Regions from separate parts of the Serratia sp. KH_031 genome, predicted to be linked through region 3. Evidence: predicted binding sites of a transcription regulator. Region 3 holds the regulator's gene; each other region holds the start of a gene.
What was found. Region 3 encodes sigma-54, which starts transcription at its own class of promoters, with help from an activator protein. Its sites were predicted from a motif close to GTTGGCACANNTTTCGCTNT; they were not measured.

Region 1 (3,155 bases), 290 kb from region 3:
CTGAGCAGACGGGTATTGAACATCCTTATGGTACCGTGCTCGCACCATTGAATGGTTTCGCCGCGACTTTGCAAGCCTTCGTACTGGCGGGCGGCAAGGGAGCAAATGTTACGGTGCCGTTTAAAGAACAGGCTTATCAGATTGCTGATGAACTCAGTGAGCGTGCAGCCATGGCCGGGGCGGTGAATACGCTCAAAGTAAAAGATAGTGGGCACTTACTGGGGGATAACACGGATGGTGTGGGTCTGTTGACCGATCTCGAACGTCAGCAATTGATCCAACCAAAGGATCGTATTTTGCTGGTGGGTGCCGGTGGAGCCGCACGCGGTACGATCTTGCCGTTACTCTCGTTTGGTTGCGAAGTGGTCATTACCAATCGCACTTTCAGCCGCGCACAGGAATTAGCGCAGGTGTTCCAACACATTGGTGAGATCGCTGCTTTGTCAATGGATCAACTTGATCAGCAGCACTTTGATCTCGTGATTAATGCGACGGCATCGGGCATCAGTGGTGAAATCCCTGCATTACCGACTGACATTATGCACTCCGAGATCCGTTGCTACGATATGTTCTATCAACAAGGACTAACGCCATTTCTAGCTTGGGCAAAGCAACAGGGGACAACGCGTTATGCCGATGGTTTAGGGATGCTGGTGGGACAGGCTGCGCATGCATTCCATTTGTGGCACGGAGTGATGCCGAAAATAGAGCCAGTATTGAAGCAACTGCGCGAAGAGATGTCAGCCTAAATCAAACCCCGCTCCTAATCGGAACGGGGAAGTAGATTAGAGATCTTCCAGATAGTCGTCTTTCCAACGAACATAGTTATTCGAAGAGTAAAGTAAGCCTTCTTTCTCTGCTTCTGTTAATAACCGCACCTGACGTGCCGGGCTGCCCATATATAAGTGGCCACTTTCCAGTCGCTTGCCCGGAGCCACTAAACTCCCAGCACCAATCATCACATCATCTTCTACTACGGCACCATCCAGTAGGATCGAACCCATACCGACTAAAACGCGATTACCGATCGTGCAAGCATGCAACATGGCTTTATGCCCTACCGTCACGTCTTCGCCGATCACTAATGGGTAACCATCGGGATTGTGTTCGGACTTATGGGTGACGTGCAGCACGCTGCCATCTTGAATGTTGCTACGTGCCCCGATCTTGACTGCATTAACGTCGCCGCGAATGGCAACGAGTGGCCAGATACTGACGTCATCGGCCAATTCAACATTACCGATGACTACGCTAGAAGGATCGATCATCACGCGTTGACCGATCTTTGGAGAATATTGAAGGTAAGAACGTACTGCGTCAGACATTAGTAAAGCCTCGCATCGGGATCATGTTTACCGGCAATACTAGACGTTGGCGATGGAATTACAACCAGTCGCAAGACCAGATCCTGCGGAAAATGACCCGGATCGCATAAGATCCACGCTAAAGGGGCGAAAAGTGTGCAAACAGTAAGAAAAGATCCAAAAAGGGGTTGTGCAAAAAACTCGGATCCCTATAATGCGCCTCCATCGACAGGGAACATGTGAACAACTTCACAGAGTCTCCGGGGTCGGAAGAGAAAAAACCTGAAAATTAGGGTTGACTCTGAAAGAGGGAAGCGTAATATACGCCACCTCGAGTTAGTAAGCGAAAGCGCGTAACTCACTGCTCTTTAACAATTTATCAGACAATCTGTGTGGGCACTCACAAGATGATATCCAGATGCTTTCGAGCATCAACAAAATATCAAGTCTTGAAGAGTGACACATGAAGTAAAATTCATACAGTAACCTTTGAGCATCGCTTCACGAGTTGAAGCAAATCAAGCTTTTAATTGAAGAGTTTGATCATGGCTCAGATTGAACGCTGGCGGCAGGCCTAACACATGCAAGTCGAGCGGTAGCACAGAAGAGCTTGCTCTTCGGGTGACGAGCGGCGGACGGGTGAGTAATGTCTGGGAAACTGCCCGATGGAGGGGGATAACTACTGGAAACGGTAGCTAATACCGCATAACGTCTACGGACCAAAGTGGGGGACCTTAGGGCCTCACACCATCGGATGTGCCCAGATGGGATTAGCTAGTAGGTGAGGTAATGGCTCACCTAGGCGACGATCCCTAGCTGGTCTGAGAGGATGACCAGCCACACTGGAACTGAGACACGGTCCAGACTCCTACGGGAGGCAGCAGTGGGGAATATTGCACAATGGGCGCAAGCCTGATGCAGCCATGCCGCGTGTGTGAAGAAGGCCTTAGGGTTGTAAAGCACTTTCAGCGAGGAGGAAGGGTTGGATGTTAATAGCATTCAGCATTGACGTTACTCGCAGAAGAAGCACCGGCTAACTCCGTGCCAGCAGCCGCGGTAATACGGAGGGTGCAAGCGTTAATCGGAATTACTGGGCGTAAAGCGCACGCAGGCGGTTTGTTAAGTCAGATGTGAAATCCCCGCGCTTAACGTGGGAACTGCATTTGAAACTGGCAAGCTAGAGTCTTGTAGAGGGGGGTAGAATTCCAGGTGTAGCGGTGAAATGCGTAGAGATCTGGAGGAATACCGGTGGCGAAGGCGGCCCCCTGGACAAAGACTGACGCTCAGGTGCGAAAGCGTGGGGAGCAAACAGGATTAGATACCCTGGTAGTCCACGCTGTAAACGATGTCGATTTGGAGGTTGTGCCCTTGAGGCGTGGCTTCCGGAGCTAACGCGTTAAATCGACCGCCTGGGGAGTACGGCCGCAAGGTTAAAACTCAAATGAATTGACGGGGGCCCGCACAAGCGGTGGAGCATGTGGTTTAATTCGATGCAACGCGAAGAACCTTACCTACTCTTGACATCCACAGAAGGCTTTAGAGATAGAGCTGTGTCTTCGGAAACTGTGAGACAGGTGCTGCATGGCTGTCGTCAGCTCGTGTTGTGAAATGTTGGGTTAAGTCCCGCAACGAGCGCAACCCTTATCCTTTGTTGCCAGCGGTTCGGCCGGGAACTCAAAGGAGACTGCCAGTGATAAACTGGAGGAAGGTGGGGATGACGTCAAGTCATCATGGCCCTTACGAGTAGGGCTACACACGTGCTACAATGGCGTATACAAAGAGAAGCGAACTTGCGAGAGTAAGCGGACCTCATAAAGTACGTCGTAGTCCGGATTGGAGTCTGCAACTCGA
Region 2 (3,155 bases), 660 kb from region 3:
CCAGTGTCACTTCATTATCGGTAAAGCCTTGGCCAACGCGCAGACTTTCGCGCATCAGTTCGATATTCAGCGAAAAATAACCGAGCAAATCGGGTAAAGGTGTACCGAAAAGTTTACGTGAACTCTGCGCCAACAATTGCTGAGCGGCCGGATTAGCGTAATGAATCGCGAGTGAATCATCCAACAGTAAGACACTGTTGATGAGAGAATTGAGGATCTGCCCAGCGTCGGGCAGCTTATCAGTTGCCATACAGCAGACTCCTGCACCTTTTTAGTGCATCTATCCTACCCCATCGCAGAGCGTCGCGAAATGGCAGTGTTTGCAGAAAATACGGTGGAGAAAAAAACCCATCCGAAGATGGGCAGAAAGTTTCCACGGCAACAAAAAATCGACAACTAAAACTCATTGCACTGCGCCACTGCCACGCAAGTCAGCGGCGCAGGTAAAGCTTAAACTCGGTATTTTAAACGCTGTAATACAGTTCGAATTCAACTGGATGCGGAGTCATGCGCACGCGATCCATTTCTTCTTTACGCAGTTCGATGTAAGCATCGATAGCGTCGTCGGTGAACACGCCACCACGGGTCAGGAACTCGCGGTCTTCGTTCAGTGCCGCCATTGCTTCGTCCAGAGAGCCCGCTACTTTTGGAATCTCAGCTTCTTCTTCCGGTGGCAAGTCGTACAGGTTTTTGTCCATTGCATCGCCAGGGTGGATCTTGTTGATCACGCCGTCCAGACCTGCCATCAGCAATGCAGCGAAGCACAGGTATGGGTTAGCGGCTGGATCTGGGAAGCGCGCTTCAATACGACGTGCTTTCGGGCTAGCCACCACTGGGATACGGATAGAAGCAGAACGGTTACGGGCAGAATAAGCCAACATCACTGGCGCTTCATAACCTGGAACCAAACGCTTATATGAGTTAGTGGTTGGGTTAGCCAAGGCGTTGATGGCTTTCGCGTGCTTGATGATGCCGCCGATGTAGAACAGTGCGATATCAGATAGACCGCCGTATTTATCACCTGCGAACAGGTTCACACCGTTTTTAGACAGTGACATATGGCAGTGCATGCCGGAACCGTTATCACCGAACATAGGTTTCGGCATAAAGGTCGCCGTTTTGCCAAACGCGTGAGCCACGTTGTGCACCACGTATTTGTAAATTTGGATTTCGTCAGCTTTCTTGGTCATGGTATTGAAGCGGGTTGCCACTTCGTTCTGACCTGCTGTTGCCACTTCGTGGTGGTGAGCCTCAACCACCAGACCCATTTCTTCCATGGTCAGACACATGGTTGAACGGATGTCTTGTGAAGAATCGACCGGGGGAACTGGGAAGTAACCGCCTTTAACTGCTGGGCGGTGGCCTTTGTTGCCGCCTTCCATTTTAGTGGTGGAGTTCCATGCGCCTTCGATATCGTCGATAGCGACCATCGAGCCGCGGATGCTGCTGCCGAAACGAATATCGTCGAACAGGAAGAATTCAGGTTCTGGCCCAAACAGCACGGTGTCGGCAATGCCAGACGAGCGCAGGAAATCTTCTGCACGCTTGGAGATAGAACGCGGATCGCGGTCGTAGCCTTGCATGGTGCCGGGTTCGAGGATATCGCAACGAATGATCAGGGTAGACTCTTCGAAGAACGGGTCCAGAACCGCAGTGCTCGCGTCTGGCATCAGGACCATATCGGATTCGTTAATGCCTTTCCAGCCGCCGATTGAGGAGCCGTCAAACATTTTACCTTCTTCGAAGAAGTCGGCGTTTACCTGATGAGCAGGGATTGTGACGTGTTGTTCTTTACCCTTGGTGTCAGTGAAACGCAGGTCTACGAATTTCACTTCATGCTCATTCAGCATCGTCAAAACGTGTTCAGCGGACATACTTAACTCTCCCGGATTTATACATTGTCGTCGTGGAACGAATCTCGATTGGGACTTGGCTTTATCGGGTCTTAAAAAGACTTTATTCACCTTAAATTGATTAAAGCGAAAACCATGCCAACTTTACAAAATGTGTTTTATTGCCATTATGCGTGGGTTTTATACAACCCTAGTATGCACCATTAGCGATGCATTGCACCTTGATGGTGCAATTAGTGAGTGATGGGGCACTGCAATGGTGCAAAATTGCACCAACTGTGGTTTTTTGCACCGTGAAAGGGATCACAAACTAACCTGTGTGCAGTTGTTTATAAGAGATGACTGTGATCTTGTTTAGTCCCTCGCTTAATACGTGTACAATAGCGCGCTATTTCTAATGCCTGAGGCAAAGCTGTGATCGAAAATTTGCGTAACATCGCCATTATTGCCCACGTTGACCATGGTAAAACCACCCTGGTTGATAAGTTGCTGCAACAATCCGGTACCTTCGGAGAGCGTGCGGAAACCACCGAGCGCGTAATGGACTCCAACGATTTGGAGAAAGAGCGTGGGATTACCATCCTCGCCAAAAACACCGCCATTAACTGGAAAGACTACCGCATCAACATCGTGGACACCCCAGGACACGCCGACTTCGGCGGCGAAGTTGAACGTGTAATGTCTATGGTCGATTCCGTATTGCTGGTTGTCGACGCAATGGACGGCCCGATGCCTCAGACCCGTTTCGTGACCAAAAAAGCGTTTGCTAACGGTCTGAAACCTATCGTGGTTATCAACAAGGTTGACCGTCCGGGCGCACGCCCTGACTGGGTTGTTGATCAGGTGTTTGACCTGTTCGTTAACCTGAACGCGACTGACGAGCAACTCGACTTCCCAATCATCTATGCATCTGCATTGATGGGTATCGCGGGTAACGACCACTCTGATATGCAGGAAGACATGACTCCTCTGTATCAAGCGATCGTTGATCACGTCTCACCTCCACAGGTTGAGATGGACGCTCCGTTCCAAATGCAGATCTCTCAGTTGGACTACAACAACTACGTGGGTGTTATCGGCATCGGCCGTATCAAACGTGGTCAGGTCAAGCCTAACCAGCAAGTGACCATCGTAGACAGCGAAGGGAAAAAACGTAACGGTAAAGTCGGTAAGGTTCTGACCCACATGGGTCTGGAGCGTATCGAAGCGACCGTAGCCGAAGCTGGCGACATCATCGCTATCACCGGTTTGGGCGAGCTGAACATCTCTGACACCATCTGTGACGTTTCTGCGGTGGAAGCA
Region 3 (3,155 bases):
AACAGCTCGACAGCAACGTGAAAGGCGATCGCATCACCTATTTGGTGCAGCAACAACAGATGCAAGCGTTCAGCGACAAAGGTAGCCGCGTAAAAACGGTGCTGGTGCCATCACAGTTGCAAGACAAAAACGGGCAAAAGAAGAGTAACTAATCCCTTATGGCTACACTTATCGCAGAAAACTTGGCGAAAGCCTACAAAGGCCGTACGGTCGTTGCCGATGTCAGCCTGAAAGTGAAATCCGGCGAGATCGTTGGCCTTCTTGGGCCAAACGGTGCAGGTAAAACCACCACTTTCTACATGGTGGTCGGTATCGTACAGCGTGATGCAGGACGCATCGTGATCGACGAAGAAGACATCAGCATTTTGCCACTGCACGCTCGTGCGCGCCGTGGTATCGGCTATCTGCCGCAGGAAGCCTCGATCTTCCGCCGTCTGAGCGTCTACGACAACCTGATGGCTGTTTTGCAAATCCGTGACGATCTCACCAATGAACAGCGTGATGACCGTGCCGTTGAGCTGATGGAAGAGTTCCACATCAGCCATCTGCGCAATAACCTCGGTCAATCATTGTCTGGTGGTGAACGCCGCCGTGTCGAGATCGCTCGTGCTCTGGCTGCCAACCCGAAATTCATCCTGCTAGATGAACCTTTCGCCGGGGTTGACCCGATCTCCGTTATCGATATCAAGAAAATCATCGAACACCTACGTGACAGCGGCCTTGGTGTGCTGATCACCGACCATAACGTGCGCGAAACACTGGACGTTTGTGAACGTGCTTATATTGTCAGTCAAGGCCATTTGATCGCCCACGGCGCACCAGATGTGATTCTGGCCGATGAACAGGTCAAGCGTGTTTATCTGGGCGAAGAGTTCCGCCTGTAGTGCCATAAAGGTAGTGCCACGCGGGTTAATCACCCGCGACGGTTAACGGAAGTAGCTGATTTATGAAGCAAGGTTTGCAACTCCGTCTGAGCCAACAACTGGCAATGACCCCTCAACTTCAGCAGGCGATCCGCCTGTTGCAGTTGTCTACGCTTGAGCTCCAGCAGGAGATTCAACTCGCGTTAGAAAGCAACCCGCTGCTTGAGCAAACCGACCCACACGAAGAAATCGACGCCAAAGCCAGTAACGATACAGAGGATCTGGATACCCGCGAGGCGCTGGAACAACCGGACATGCCAGAAGAGCTGCCATTGGACGCCACTTGGGATGAAATCTATACCGCAGGCACACCATCCGGTACCGGTACCGATTACCACGATGATGAACTCCCCGTCTATCAGGGCGAAACCACTCAAACGCTACAGGATTACCTGATGTGGCAGGTGGATCTGACGCCATTTTCCGAGACCGATACCGCTATCGCCACTTCCATCGTCGACGCCGTGGATGACACCGGCTACCTCACCGTCTCACTGGAAGAAATTCTAGAGAGTATCGGTGACGAAAATGTGACTATCGACGAAGTAGAAGCGGTATTGAAGCGGGTACAGCATTTCGATCCTATCGGCGTCGCCGCACGCGATCTGCGCGATTGTTTGTTAGTTCAGCTTTCTCAGTACGCCAAAGACACTCCGTATCTGGCCGAAGCGCGGCTGATCATTAGCGATCATCTGGATCTGCTGGCAAATCACGATTTCCGTAGCCTGATGCGAACAACCCGGCTAAAAGAAGATACACTGAAAGAAGCGATGCTGTTGATCCAGTCGCTCGATCCGCGCCCTGGCCAGTCGATCAATACCGGTGAGTCCGAGTATGTGATCCCAGACGTACTGGTGCACAAGGTGCAGGACAAATGGATGGTCGAGCTGAATGCTGACAGTATCCCGCGCCTGAAGATCAACCAGCAGTATGCCGCACTGGGTAACAGCGCACGTAGTGAAGCTGATGGGCAGTTTATTCGTAGCAATTTGCAGGAAGCGAAGTGGCTGATCAAAAGTCTGGAAAGCCGTAACGATACCTTGCTCAAAGTGACCCGCTGTATTGTCGATCAGCAGCAGATGTTCTTTGAACAGGGGGAAGAATTTATGAAGCCCATGGTGTTGGCGGATATCGCCCAAACCGTGGAGATGCATGAATCGACTATCTCGCGCGTTACAACGCAAAAGTTTTTGCACAGTCCGCGCGGGATTTTCGAGTTGAAATATTTCTTCTCCAGCCATGTGAATACCGACAGCGGTGGCGAAGCCTCCTCGACGGCGATCAGGGCATTGGTGAAGAAATTAATCGCGGCGGAAAACCCCGCCAAACCGCTTAGTGACAGCAAGCTGGCGAACGTTCTCTCCGAACAAGGGATTATTGTCGCACGGCGAACTGTCGCCAAGTACCGAGAGTCTTTGTCCATCCCGCCGTCGAACCAACGTAAACAGTTGGTTTGACCTCTACTGAGAAGGAAGACATTATGCAGCTCAACATTACCGGACAGCACATCGAAATCACCGATTCATTGCGTGAGTTTGTGAACAATAAGTTCGCCAAACTCGAACATTATTTTGATCGCATTAATCAGGTGTATGTCGTATTAAGTGTGGAAAAAGTGCAGCAGATTGCCGAAGCAACGCTGCACGTGAATGGAGGCGAGTTGCACGCCACCTCGGAAAAAGAAGATATGTATGCCGCAATTGACACCCTGATCGACAAACTGGCGCGTCAATTGAACAAACATAAAGACAAATTAAAACAACACTGACATTCTGGGTCGCATCTGTACGCAACCCAGACGTAGCCCAAAAGCTACACGGCAGCATTGGCGCGTTATCCGTAAGGTAGCGCGCCGAACCGTTACCAGGGCAAAAAATGAAAACTCCTTTATCGTGCCGTTTGATAAAAGAGCTCAAGTGAAGATGAGATGAACAACGAACTAATGCAGTTAAGCTCGGTATTGACTATCGAGTGCACCAAAAGCGACGTCCATTGCACCAGTAAAAAACGGGCATTGGAGATTATCAGCGAGTTGGCTGCCAAGCAGTTGAATCTGCCACCACAGGTGGTGTTTGACGCCATTCTAACTCGGGAGCGCATGGGCAGTACTGGCATAGGTAACGGTATCGCTATTCCTCACGGTAAGTTGGAAGAGGATACTCTGCGCGCCGTAGGCGTATTTATTCGCCTCGAACAGCCGATCGCTTTTGATGCCATCGACAATCAACCCGT
Region 4 (3,155 bases), 1.7 Mb from region 3:
CGCGCGTATGCAAACCCTGCGTTTGGATGGTTTTCTGCTGCGCCCGTTGCTCAGCCTGTTTTCAGCGATGGTGATGTGTGGCTTGCTGATGCTGTTTGGTTTCAGCGGTGAAGGCTCCATCGGCGTTGGGGTGTTGTATGCTTTTATCAGCTATCTCGGTCGTTTGAACGAGCCGCTGATCGAACTGACTTCGCAGCAATCAGTTTTGCAGCAGGCGGTTGTCGCCGGGGAGCGGATCTTCGAACTGATGGATCGCAATCAGCAAAGCTACGGTACCGATAATCAGCCGCTGGCGAGTGGGCGTATTGATATTGAAAATGTCAGTTTTGCCTACCGCGCCGATAAAAAGGTGTTGCAGAACATCTCGCTGACGGTGCCATCCCGTGGTTTCGTGGCGCTGGTCGGCCATACCGGCAGTGGTAAAAGTACGTTGGCAAACTTGCTGATGGGCTATTACCCGGTTAGCGAAGGGAAAATTCGTCTCGATAGCCGGGAGTTGTCTAACTTGTCGCATCACACCTTGCGTCAGGGCGTGGCGATGGTGCAGCAAGATCCGGTGGTATTAGCGGAGTCGGTGCTGGCGAACGTGACGCTAGGGCGCAATATCAGCGAAGAGGCTGTCTGGCAGGCGCTGGAAACGGTGCAATTGGCTGAATTGGTACGCAGTTTCCCACAAAGCATTGATACGCGTTTGGGTGAACAGGGTAACAATCTTTCCGTTGGGCAGAAACAGTTGCTGGCGTTGGCGCGAGTCTTGGTGCAAGCGCCGCAGATCCTGATCCTCGACGAAGCCACGGCCAATATCGATTCTGGCACCGAACAGGCGATCCAACGCGCGCTGCGTTTGATCCGTGAACACACCACGCTGGTGGTGATCGCTCACCGACTCTCAACCATCGTTGATGCCGACTCGATTCTGGTATTGCACCGTGGACACGCGGTTGAGCAGGGCAATCATCAACAATTGTTGGCACAACAAGGGCGTTACTATCAAATGTACCAACTGCAACTAGTGGGTGAAGAACTGGCTGCTGCCACACGTGAAGAAACCCAACCCGCGTAATTGATCTCCAGAGGCACGGCTGACGTCGTGCCTCGCACCACAAGTAAGCACTTCCTCCGCTGTAATTCCTTCCATTGCACTTTTTCGACGCGCTATGCACCGTCGTGGTGCGCAATATTTAATCAATCATTCTAGCTGTGCTTATTTTGCACCATTGTCACCACTCATTAACGGATTCCACCGCCGAAATCATTTATGGCATAGCCTTTGCTTTATAAGAATCGAAGCAGGGTGAATTTTGGCTTAATCGTGGAGAGGCAATATGAAGCTGGTAACCGTGGTGATTAAACCGTTCAAATTGGAGGACGTGCGCGAAGCCCTATCCTCTGTGGGCATTCAGGGGCTGACCGTAAGCGAAGTGAAAGGTTTTGGTCGTCAGAAAGGGCACGCGGAGTTGTATCGCGGAGCGGAATACAGCGTCAATTTTTTACCTAAAGTCAAAATCGATATCGCAATTGCCGACGACCAGCTAGACGAAGTGGTTGATGTCATTAGTAAAGCGGCCTACACCGGCAAGATCGGTGATGGCAAAATTTTCGTTGCCGAATTGCAACGAGTTATTCGTATTCGCACCGGCGAAACCGACGAAGCAGCACTGTAATCACAGGCTCGGTTAAGTAAATGGGGATGGATTGATAATGAAAAGACTTTTATCCATGTTGGGCCTGAGCACGGTAACCTTGGTTCCTTCTCTGGCGCTGGCCGCTCCGGCGGTGGCTGATAAAGCTGACAACGCATTCATGATGATTTGCACCGCATTGGTGCTGTTTATGACTCTACCGGGTATTGCTTTGTTCTATGGTGGCCTGCTGCGCGCCAAAAACGTGCTTTCTATGCTGACGCAGGTGACGGTCACCTTCGCGCTGGTTTGTGTGCTGTGGGTGTTGTACGGCTACAGTCTGGCCTTTAGTGAAGGCAATGCCTTCTTCGGTGGTTTCCAAACCGCAATGCTGAAAGGCATTGGGATTGATAGCGTCACCGGGACTTTTAGCCAAATGATCCACGTCGCGTTCCAGTGTTCGTTTGCCACCATCACCGTTGCATTGGTCGTCGGTAGTTTTGCCGAACGTATCCGTTTCTCTGCGGTGGTGATTTTTGCGGCCATCTGGTTCACCATTTCTTACTTGCCGATTGCCCATATGGTGTGGGGCGGTGGTTTACTGGCGAAGGATGGCGCGTTGGATTTCGCCGGCGGTACCGTGGTGCATATCAACGCCGCCAGCGCGGGTTTGGTGGGGGCGTATTTGTTGGGCAAACGTGCCGGTTTCGGGAAAGAAGCGTTTAAACCTCACAACTTGCCGATGGTATTTACCGGCGCCTCTATCCTGTATATCGGTTGGTTCGGCTTTAACGCCGGTTCTGCCAGCGCCGCTAACGGAATTGCCGCCTTGGCATTCTTGAATACCGTAATTGCGACCGCTGGTGCGATTCTTTCTTGGACCTTTGCTGAATGGATTGTCCGTGGCAAACCTTCACTACTAGGTGCCTGCTCCGGTTGTATCGCTGGTTTGGTTGCCGTTACGCCTGCCGCAGGTACGGTAGGTGTTGGCGGGGCGCTGATCATCGGCTTGGTAGGCGGTATCGCCGGGTTATGGGGCGTGGTGACGCTGAAGAAATGGTTGAAAGTAGACGATACTTGCGACGTATTTGGTGTGCACGGTGTGTGCGGCATCGTGGGTTGCTTACTGACTGGCGTATTTACGGCTTCTTCTCTGGGCGGCACGGGTTATGCGGAAGGCGTCACTATGGGGCATCAGGTGTGGGTGCAGTTGATGAGCGTGGTAATTACTTTAGTTTGGTCCAGTGTGGCAGCGTTCATCGCCTTTAAAGTGGCGGGGGCGATCGTCGGGCTGCGTGTGCCAGAAGAGCAAGAGCGTGAAGGGCTGGATGTGAATAGTCACGGCGAGAATGCTTACAACCAATAATATACTCTTCATACTTGAAGTAGAGAGGGCGATGGTGACATCGCCCTTTTGGTTTTTACACTTCTCGCTGGCGAATTACGCCTTCTTGCACCGTGCTGGCGACCAGTACGCCGTCACGGGTATAGAACTGACCGCGAACAAAACCACGAGCGCCGGAGGCTGAGGTG

Region 1: the regulator sigma-54 is predicted to act here: its motif matches at 1,449-1,468, upstream of AC3ISQ_RS01295 (gamma carbonic anhydrase family protein).
Region 2: the regulator sigma-54 is predicted to act here: its motif matches at 1,977-1,996, upstream of glnA (glutamate--ammonia ligase).
Region 4: the regulator sigma-54 is predicted to act here: its motif matches at 1,258-1,277, upstream of glnK (P-II family nitrogen regulator).

The regions. Positions count from the first base shown of each region.
Region 1 covers NZ_CM174496.1:290,054-293,208, forward strand. Annotated here, with positions in the region: gene aroE (shikimate dehydrogenase) at 1-749, shown strand, start outside; gene AC3ISQ_RS01295 (gamma carbonic anhydrase family protein) at 786-1,325, opposite strand; rRNA gene AC3ISQ_RS01300 (16S ribosomal RNA) at 1,832-3,155, shown strand, end outside.
Region 2 covers NZ_CM174496.1:4,749,048-4,752,202, reverse strand. Annotated here, with positions in the region: gene glnL (nitrogen regulation protein NR(II)) at 1-250, opposite strand, end outside; gene glnA (glutamate--ammonia ligase) at 465-1,874, opposite strand; gene typA (ribosome-dependent GTPase TypA) at 2,268-3,155, shown strand, end outside.
Region 3 covers NZ_CM174496.1:580,094-583,248, reverse strand. Annotated here, with positions in the region: gene lptA (lipopolysaccharide ABC transporter substrate-binding protein LptA) at 1-152, shown strand, start outside; gene lptB (LPS export ABC transporter ATP-binding protein) at 159-884, shown strand; gene rpoN (RNA polymerase factor sigma-54) at 947-2,380, shown strand; gene hpf (ribosome hibernation promoting factor) at 2,404-2,691, shown strand; gene ptsN (PTS IIA-like nitrogen regulatory protein PtsN) at 2,851-3,155, shown strand, end outside.
Region 4 covers NZ_CM174496.1:3,742,997-3,746,151, reverse strand. Annotated here, with positions in the region: gene AC3ISQ_RS16785 (SmdB family multidrug efflux ABC transporter permease/ATP-binding protein) at 1-1,063, shown strand, start outside; gene glnK (P-II family nitrogen regulator) at 1,326-1,664, shown strand; gene amtB (ammonium transporter AmtB) at 1,702-2,988, shown strand; gene tesB (acyl-CoA thioesterase II) at 3,044-3,155, opposite strand, start outside.